Regions from separate parts of the Blastomonas sp. 34TW genome, predicted to be linked through region 3. Evidence: riboswitches for the same ligand, from Rfam matches in the RefSeq annotation. Region 3 holds a riboswitch; each other region holds the start of a gene.
What was found. Region 3 has a riboswitch for cobalamin ahead of cobW (cobalamin biosynthesis protein CobW). Riboswitches for the same ligand answer to the same signal wherever they lie in the genome.
Positions count from the first base shown of each region.

Region 1 (3,275 bases), on a different contig from region 3:
CTTCAACCTGACCCCCGCATAGCCCGCACGTCCGGGCACGCCATAATTGAACGCGGTCTGGTACGCCTCGTCAAACAGGTTTTCGACCCGGCCATAGACTTCCAGATTGTCCGAGATGCTCCAGCTAGCGCGCAGATCGACGCGGACATAGCTGTCGAGCCGCACGGTGTTGGCGACATCGTCGAACGTGTCGCCGACCATCAGGAAGGTCGCGCCCAGCGCCGGCCCCCAGGGGGATTTCCAGTCGACAAGCACCGAGGCGCTGTCCTTGGCGCGCCGCGCGAGCCGGTTTCCGAAATTGACCCGGCCCGAAAAGTCCGCTTCGCGCGAGCGGTTCTCGGTATCGACCAGGCTGTACTGTGCCTGCACGGTGAAATTGGGCACCGGCTGCATCCACAGGCCAAGCTCCACGCCTTGCGCCCGCGCCGCCGCAATATTCTCGAGGCTGAACGTCGCCGAAGAAAAGACGATAAGGTCCTCGGTATTGCGGCGGAACCAGGTCGCCTGCGCGCGGAGCTTGCCGTCGATCAGCGACTGTTCGATCCCCGCATCATAGCTGCGCGCTGTTTCGGGGCGCAGATCGGGATTGCCGAATGCGGCGAGTTGCTCGCTGAGCGCCGGGGCGCGGAAACCCTCGGCATAGGTCGCGCGGATCACGGTATCGCCGTCATTGGGCGTATAGGCGATATTGCCGCCCAGGCTGGTCTTGCTGCCGAACACCTGCTGGTCGTCGACGCGCACGCCGCCGGTGACGGTCAGCCCCTTGAGCGGTCGCACGATGGCCTGGCCGTAATAGCTGGTCATGTGCACGTCACTGACATCCGGCGCAGTGTTGAACGAGGGGAAGAAGGTGCTCGCCTCGCTCTGTTCGTGCTCCACGCCGAACACCAGGGTTAGCGCGTCGGCAACATCGGCAACGCCCTGATATTCGAATCGGTCGAGCGTGCCCTTGGCTCGTGCGGGGTTGAACGATCCGGGGGTGGGATCGGTGGTGATGCGCTTGATGTCGGTGCGGGTATAGGCAAAGCGATTGCGCCACCGGCCGTCGAATAGCGCGACATTGAGCCCCGCATAGCCCACGAACTGGCGGTTGTCGGTCACCGGCAGCGTATCGGCAGGCGGATTATCGAACTCGGTCTCGCCATCGGTATAGAAGCCGCGCAGGTCGAGGCTGATCGCATCGCTGAAGGCGACGCGCAGCTTGCCGTTGAGCGTCAGGTTCTCGAACCCGTCCTTTTCGGTCGCGCCGCGCCGCTCATCCCAGGCGGAAATGCCATCGGTGCGAAAGTAGCTGCCGCCCAGCGACCCCGAAACGATTCCGGTCTTGCCCGAGACGCTGGCGACAAGCTGGCCGGTGTCACGATAGCCATATTCGCCGCGCGCATTGGCCTGCAGCCCCTCGCTCGGTTCGATCGTGGTAATGTTGATGACGCCGCCGATCGCCTGGCTGCCCCAGATCACCGAATTGGGTCCACGCAGCACCTCAACCGATCCGATATTGCCGGTGAGGATCGAGCTGAAATCGAACGCCCCCGAGGGCGACGACGGATCGTTGATGCGGACGCCATCGACCAGCACCAGAGTTTGCGAGCTGTCGCCGCCGCGGATGAACACGCTGGTGGTGCCGCCGGGGCCGCCGTTGCGCGCAACGCTGATGCCGGGCAGCGTCTGCAGCACGTCGCTCAGCACCTGGGTCTGGCGACGGTCGAGCTCTTCCTTGTCGACCACGGTGATCGACTGGCCGGTCTCGCTCCGCTTCTGGACGATGCGACTGGCGGAGACGACGATATCGTCGTCCTGGTCGTCGGTGGCAGACTGCGCATGGAGCGGCGTGGCCACGGCCAGAGCAAGCGCGGACACGGTGAAACTGCGGATGAATTTGGACACGGTTTTCCCTCAGCCCCAGCCGCCGCCGAAGCGGAAGGGCAGATGAACGACATTAAGGCCCGCCGGGATCGCTCCCGGACGCGACTATGGCCTGTGGCATGTCGTTACGAAGGAAAAAACTTTCCCATCCGAACAGGCTGGACCCGGCCCCCGGATGAACGACGCGATGGCAGGTCTCCTGGCTCGTCGATCATCGCCTCGGGCCGTCTTCCCGGGATCGCTCCCAGTGACATAGTGGCCGTCGGCTCCCGACTGACAGTTGCGGGCACAGCGCCGGATTTGCACCGGCTTCCCTCTTCGCCCCCCGGCTAAGGGAGGAACCATCTGGATGCGCAATTGCTGGATTTGGGCAGGCTTGTCAATCCGGCCTTACAAAAGCCCCGGCCTGCCCTGCTGACAGGCCGGGCTTCAGGGGATCAGATCAGCTCGACCGCAACCGCCGTCGCCTCGCCGCCGCCGATGCAGAGCGATGCGAGACCGCGCTTGCCGCCATGTGTCTGCAGGGCGGAAACCAGCGTGGCGATGATTCGCGCACCGCTCGCGCCGATCGGGTGGCCAAGTGCGGTCGCGCCGCCATGCACGTTGATCTTGTCGTGCGGGATGCCGAGGTCGCGCATCGCGATCATCGACACGCAGGCGAACGCCTCGTTGACCTCGAACAGGTCGACATCGTCGACGCTCCAGCCCGCCTTTTCCAGCGCCTTGCGGCTGGCATCGACCGGCGCGGTGGTGAAGCGCGCCGGCGCGTGCGCGTGGGCGGCGTGCGACACGATCCGCGCGACGGGCTTGAGGCCCAGCCTGTCGGCCACGCTCTGGCGGGTCAGAACCAGCGCCGCTGCACCGTCGGAGATCGACGAGGCATTGGCAGCGGTGATCGTGCCGTCCTTGGCAAACGCCGGCTTCAGGCTCGGGATCTTCGACGCGTCGCCCTTGAGCGGCTGTTCGTCCTTGTCGATCGTCTCGGTGCCCTTGCGGCCGGTGATCTCGACGGGGACGATCTCGCGGTCGAAGCCGCCCGAGCTCTGCGCCTTCTGTGCGCGGGTCAGCGAGGCGATGGCATAATCGTCCTGGTCCTGGCGGGTGAACTGATATTCGCCTGCGGTTTCCTCGGCAAAGCTGCCCATCGCGCGGCCGGGTTCATACGCGTCCTCGAGTCCGTCAAGGAACATGTGATCCATCACCCGGTCATGGCCAATGCGCGCGCCGCCGCGATGCTTGGTGAGCAGATAGGGCGCATTGGTCATGCTCTCCATACCACCTGCCACCAGCAGATCGACCGAGCCCGAGGCCAGCGCCTCTGCCCCCATGATCGTCGCCTGCATGCCGCTGCCGCACATCTTGTTGACCGTGGTCGCCTCGACCGATTGCGGCAGGCCGGCCTTGAGCGC
Region 1 covers NZ_JAPFGW010000006.1:218,241-221,515, forward strand. The annotation lists gene OPU69_RS10215 (TonB-dependent receptor plug domain-containing protein) at 1-1,887, opposite strand, end outside; cobalamin riboswitch at 2,039-2,227, opposite strand; gene OPU69_RS10220 (thiolase family protein) at 2,304-3,275, opposite strand, start outside.
Region 1: linked by a shared signal. The riboswitch ahead of OPU69_RS10215 (TonB-dependent receptor plug domain-containing protein) and the one ahead of cobW (cobalamin biosynthesis protein CobW) in region 3 are both predicted to bind cobalamin.

Region 2 (3,275 bases), on a different contig from region 3:
CATCGCCGCGGACAACGATGGTCCAGGCCGATACGCTGCAATGGCGGCAGTTGGATCACATAACATACCAGAAAGGCAGCTCTTGCGTGATCCGCCGCCAAGGCCTTTCCACGATTGGGCAGAAGCTCAGAGCCATATCCGTTAAATGAACATCAGGCTGAGTGTCGGCGATGAAGATCGGGCGCGAGGCACCGACAAACGCTGTAAGCTGTTGAACGAGCCATTCGGAAACATACCGCAAACTTGCCGGTCGAATTTCAGCATCGATATGCAGTTCCGACTTCCGCCGTCGAAGTTCATAGGCCACACCATCATAGAAAACGGATCGGTCCATTGAGGAACCCGTTTCAAGCAGTGCAGCGAAACTACGCAGACCGATTACTTGCATCTTTCCCACTACAAAGCTTGCGGGATTATCAATCGCGTCAATTCGATTTATGGCGAACCATTTGCCCATGAAATCTCGGATTTTCGGTGATGGGGCCAAAGGAAAACGCTATCACTTCAAGACACAGCTTGGTTTTATCCTGTATGTCAATTATACTGCCGCTGACTTCGGTTAAAATCCGTTGTCAACAGATCGCGCCGGTGCCCGAGAGGGTTTAATTCGGGAACACGGTGAGGAGCGGCTTTTGCTGATCCGAGTCCGAGGCTGTCCCTGCAACTGTAAGCGGCGAGCGCGATGCACATCGCTTCCACCTTCGGGCGGGAGCAGCCACTGGGCCGGACGCTAAGTCATGCGGGGCCTGGGAAGGCCGTGCATCAAGCTGTGACCCGCGAGCCAGGAGACCTGCCGGCGCTTGGTCGCTCTTGCTGCGGTCCAGGGGATGGCCATGGCACGGTAAACCTCCGTCTGAGCGACGAATCGATGTGACTGGGTCTTTCAGCGGCCCCGGCGCTGCGGGCGCGCGCCAGGAGAAAGCTGCTGACCACCTCACGTGGCGACTTGGTCTTGGTTCGTGGCGTCCGGACCGGAGACACCTGCAATGCAAATGTCATATAGTGCCTGACGTTATGGCAATCCGCCGCTTGGTCACCCTCAAGAAAGACAATGACCATTTGGTCGTAGAGGTAGACCTCGATGGGCCGATGCCGATTGGCCTTGTGGTCCATAAGGGCGAGCGCGACGCTACCATGCGGCTACTCATGGCGAAGAGTGGCAGCGCAATCGACAAACCCGGAAGAGTTTGCAGATTTCAACCCGATCAGTTGGGCTCTGCTGAAATGCTTGTCGATGAGCTTCGCGACAGGCTCCGCCGGATCGCTTCGAAACCCCTTAGTCTCAAGCAGATTGAGAAGCTGTTGTCGCTCACCCCCGCCGAACGCAACCGGTGGTCGAAAGATGGCCGACTGCAAATTTCCGGGACATCCAAAATACGCCGAGGGGACAACCTCATTTCGCTCGCGACCTATAATGTGGATGCGGTGGAACGGTTGCTTGAAAATCCTGCCATCGTTGAGGCTTGGCGTCGTTCCGATGCCAGTCGTTAAGGGATTGGCTTTCGGGCGACTTTCGACTAGTGGATCAACGTCAACGGTTTAAGACCGTTGTCAACAGATCGCGCCGGTGCCCGAGAGGGCTTAATTCGGGAACACGGTGAGGAGCGGCCTTGGCTGATCCGAATCCGAGGCTGTCCCTGCAACTGTAAGCGGCGAGCGCGATGCACATCGCTTCCACCTTCGGGCGGAAGCAGCCACTGGGCCTTACGCTTGTCCAAGCGCGGCCTGGGAAGGCCGTGCATCAAGCTATGACCCGCGAGCCAGGAGACCTGCCGGCGTTTGGTCGCTCTTGCTGCGGTCCAGGGGATGGCCATGGCACGGTAACCTCCGTCTGAGCGACGAACCATTGCGGCTGGGGCCGCAGGGTTAGTCCTGCGCGGGTGAATTGTGCCCACTCGCGTTGGCCTGGCCGACCGTTCGTGCGCTCTCCCGACTCGCCTTGGGAGTTGATGGATCCGGTTGCCCCTTTTCGTCGCGCAGTTGCTCGGCACCAAGGGGGTATCCCGATGAAGAAACCTGTTCTCGTATCCACGTTTGCGCTGGCGCTAGCCAGCTGCCCGGCCTTCGCGCAGTCGAACCCGGGACAGCCTACAACCAATGACAGCGGAGAAACCATTGTCGTGACGGCGTCACGGTCCGGTGAGGCCGTGGCCGTAAACAAGCTCGGTGCGTCGGTGACGGTACTGGACAGCGAAGCGTTGGAGCAGCGCCAGACCCGGATTGTTTCGGACATTCTGCGCGATGTGCCGGGCGTTGCCGTGAGCCGCACCGGCGCTGCTGGCGGCCTCACCCAGCTCCGGCTTCGCGGCTCCGAGGGCAACCACGTCCTCGTTCTGATTGACGGTATAGAAGCTTCGGACCCGTATTTTGGCGAGTTCGATTTCGCCACTCTCATTGCCGATCCCGAAGCCCGCGTTGAAGTCCTGCGAGGGCAGCAGTCCTCGCTTTACGGTTCGGACGCGATCGGCGGCGTTATCCAGTATCTGACATTGACCGGGAAGGAGGCTCCGGGGGTCAGCTTGCGCGCAGAGGGCGGCAGCTTCAACACCTTCACCGGAAGCGCGCGTGCTGGCGGAGTGTCTGGCGATCTCGATTATGCTGTGTCTGGCGCTTACTATCACACCGGCGGCTATCCCACGGCACGAAATGGCAGCAGGGATGTCGGCTCCGACATCGCAGGCCTTTCGGCCAAGCTCATCTGGTCGCCGTCCGAAACCTTCAAACTGACCGGCGTTGCCCGCTACAGCTTCACGGAAGCCGATACCAACAACAGCGAGAACAATCCGGCGAGCCCGCTATTCGGATTCACCGTCGACAGCCCCGGCGTGTTCTTCAGAAACAAGGCCTTCTATGGTCTTGTGAGAGCTGAACTGATCGGGCTCGACGGCCGCTGGACGAACGCAGTGACAGGGCAAGTCGCGTTGAGCGAGCGCAAGGGCTTCGACGCTGCGGGCTTCGATTACGGCAACAAGGGTAACCGCTACAAAGGCTCGTTCGAATCGAGCCTGCGGCTGGGCACCGACGCCATCCGGCATCGCCTGACCGCCGCAATCGACGTCGAGCGCGAAGAATTCCAGAACACCACACCGTCATCCTTCGCGTTTCAGGGAAAAAGATCGACCGACAATGTCGGGATTGTCGGGCAGTATGAACTGCTGATCAACGACGCATTCTCTTTTGGTGCATCGATCCGCCATGACGAAAATGATCGCTTTGATGACCCCACAACTTGGCGGGTTCAAGGCAGTTATTCGCTCCCGACTGGTACCCGTGTT
Region 2 covers NZ_JAPFGW010000021.1:542-3,816, forward strand. The annotation lists gene OPU69_RS18495 (DUF7146 domain-containing protein) at 1-145, shown strand, start outside; gene OPU69_RS18500 (hypothetical protein) at 56-457, opposite strand; cobalamin riboswitch at 570-812, shown strand; gene OPU69_RS18505 (hypothetical protein) at 1,030-1,491, shown strand; cobalamin riboswitch at 1,549-1,791, shown strand; gene OPU69_RS18510 (TonB-dependent receptor plug domain-containing protein) at 2,007-3,275, shown strand, end outside.
Region 2: linked by a shared signal. The riboswitch ahead of OPU69_RS18510 (TonB-dependent receptor plug domain-containing protein) and the one ahead of cobW (cobalamin biosynthesis protein CobW) in region 3 are both predicted to bind cobalamin.

Region 3 (3,275 bases):
ACGAAGATCGACAATGCATCGAAACCGCGCTGCTCGAACGCGGTATGCAGGGCGGCAAACGGGTCCAGATCGTGGGCGGTCAGGTAAGAACGATAGAACACGATCAGGACCAGCGGCCTTGCGGGATCGCGCGCAAAGGCTTCAAGATCGATCACGCCCCGGCCGGGATGCCAGCCTCCCGCCATCAGCAGCGGATCGAATGTCCGGGCGGGGGCATCAATCAGCCCCGCCAGCTGCGACAGCGCGGCAAGCGCCGCCTGCGCCGCCCTTGCACCGCCAGCATCGCACCACTGCGCAAGTTCGCGCAACGCGGTCACCGGCACGGTCGAGGCCGCATCCAGCCGCGCATCCTCAAAGCCGTCGCCGGGCAGCACGGCCAGCACGATCCCGCGCGACCGGGCCAGCGCCTCGACCTGTTGCAGCCCGTAGCTCCAATAGGGCGTGCCGCCGATCAGCCGGATCAGGATCGCCTTTGCGCCCGACAGCGTCCGCTCGGCATACGTGTCGACCGACAGCGGATGCATCAGCGCCGCCAGATTGGCGAGCCGCAGCGAAGGAAATGTCGCATCGTCTGCACGGGCCTGATGCCATGCCGCCGCGAACGCCCCCAGATCGCTGTCCGAAAAGGACAGGACCACAAGATCCGCGGGCTCTTGCCCCAGATCCTGCGGGACGGCGGTTTCCTCCATCCCGTGCGTTTCGCGGAAAATGACGTGCATGGCCCGCGCCTTACGCCAGCAGCACCGCGCGAATGGCATCGGCGTCGACGTGATCGTGCTCGGCAATGGCGACCAGCGTGGTGCGGCGCGGCTCGTCAGGGCGCCACGGGCGATCGTACTGGTGCCGCACCCGCGCGCCCACCGCCTGCACCAGCAGCCGCATCGGCTTTCCCGCAACGGCGGCATAGCCCTTTACGCGCAGGATATGGTGATCGCGGGCCAGCGTCTCGATCCGCGCGACCAGCGCCGCCGGATCGGCGATCTCGCCCCATTCGATAACGGTGCTGTCAAAGTCGTCGTGTTCGTGATCATCCTCACCATCATGGTGCGATGGGCGCGCGGCGATGTCGTCCTCGGCTGCGGCATCAAGCCCCAGGATCACACGCGGATCGACCACGCCTTCGGTCAGTTCTATCACCGGAACCGGGCGACTAAGCTCTGCCGCAATGATCGCGCGCGCGGCGGCTACGCCTTGGGGTCCGGCCAGATCGACCTTGGTCAGCAGGATCATGTCGGCGCAGGCCAGCTGATCCTCGAACACTTCCGACAGCGGCGTCTCGTGATCGATGCTCGGATCGGCGGCGCGCTGGGCGTCAAGCGCTGCCACATCGGGCGCGAACCGGCCTGCCGCGACCGCTTCGGCATCGGCCAGCGCCAGCACGCCGTCCACGGTGATCCGGCTGCGGATCGCAGGCCAGTCGAACGCCTTGAGCAGCGGCTTTGGCAACGCCAGACCCGATGTCTCGATCAGGATGTGATCGGGGCGCGGATCAAGCGCCAGCAGCTTTTCCACCGTCGGGATGAAATCGTCCGCCACGGTGCAGCAGATGCAGCCATTGGCCAGCTCTACGATGTTTTCCGCCGGGCAATCAGGAATGGCGCAGGACTGCAGAATCTCGCCATCCACACCCAGCGAACCGAATTCGTTGACCACCACGGCCAGCCTGCGGCCACCGGCATTGTGGATCAGGTGGCTGATGAGCGTGGTTTTCCCCGCGCCCAGAAAGCCCGTGATGATGGTGACCGGCACCTTGGACAGGGACGCCTTGGACAGGTCTGGCATAGTAACTTCCCCGCGCGCCAGAGCGAGACACGGCGGGGCTTGCCGGACAAGTCCGGTCGGCGCGCGACGACGGGCGGGCGCGACAAAGCACCCGTAACCACGCAACCCGTGCAGCCCCAGCCACACAGCTTCGTCGCTCAGACGGAGAGTTACCGTGCCGTGACCATCCCCTGGATCAGGCAAGAGCGACCGGTGCGCCGGCAGGTCTCCTGGCTCGCGGGTCACAGCTTGATGCACGCCTTCCCAGACTTGGCGCTTGCGCGCTGCCCAGTGGCTGCTCCTGAATTCAGGAGCATGTGCATCGCGCTATCCGCTTACAGTTGCAGGGACAGCCACGGATTTGGGAGCACGCTCCCGCACCGCATTCCCGATTAAGCCCCTTGCGGGGCACCGGCGCGATCATTGAAGGGCGGGTTACCCCGATCCTTCACCGCGCGCTCTAGACGAAAATGCCAGCCAAGCCAATTGATGATGTTGCTTCACGCAACGTGGACGGTCAGGCACCGACCGAAACCTCGATTTCATCGAACCGCTTCCATCGATAGATCGCGTAACTCGCCAGCCAGCAGAACACGAAAAGACCGATGATGGCGAAGCCCAGACCATTGAAATTTTCACCCAGTTCAATGGCGATCCGCCATGGCGCACCCGTAAGGGCCAGCTTGTCGCCAATCAGGGCCAGCGTTTCGATTCCACCAATGACAATCGCCACGATGGCCGAGATCAGGGTGATGGTGATGTTGTAGTAGAGCTTGCGGATCGGCTTCACGAAGGCCCATTCATAAGCGCCCAGCATCACCACGCCGTCCGCCGTATCGATGAGGGCCATACCGACCGCGAACAGGGCGGGCAGGACCAGGATTGTCCCGATCGACAGGCCATCGGCGGCCTGGCTGGCCGACATGCCCAGAATGGCAACTTCGGTTGCTGTATCGAACCCAAGCCCGAACAGAAACCCCAGCGGGGCCATATGCCAGCTTTTGTTCACGAGGCGGAACATCGGCCTGAACAGTCTGGAAAGCAGACCGCGCCCACCCAATAGCAGATCAAGATCGTCCTCGGCATAGCTGCCGCCTGCACGAACATGGGCAAAAGTCCGCCAGACAGAGCGCAGGATGACCAGGTTCATGCCGGCGATCGTGAACAGGAAAAGCGCGGAAATCACGGTTGCAATCACGCCACCGATTTCCTTGAAGGCGCCGAACTGCGACAGCGCGCTGGCCGTCACCGCAATGATGATCGATGCTATGGCAATGATTCCGGAATGCCCGATCGCGAACCAGAATCCGACCGAAACCGGGCGCTGCCCGTCCTGCATCAGCTTGCGGGTCACATTGTCAATCGCCGCAATATGATCGGCATCAACCGCGTGACGCAGGCCCAGCCCCCAGGCAAGCACAGCGGTGCCGAGCATTAACGGCTGTGCATGAAACAGGCTGAATGCCCAGACCCAGACCCCAATGTTGGCGGCGATCAATCCGGCAAACAAGGCA
Region 3 covers NZ_JAPFGW010000019.1:9,037-12,311, reverse strand. The annotation lists gene cobN (cobaltochelatase subunit CobN) at 1-719, opposite strand, end outside; gene cobW (cobalamin biosynthesis protein CobW) at 730-1,782, opposite strand; cobalamin riboswitch at 1,965-2,192, opposite strand; gene OPU69_RS18025 (HoxN/HupN/NixA family nickel/cobalt transporter) at 2,279-3,275, opposite strand, start outside.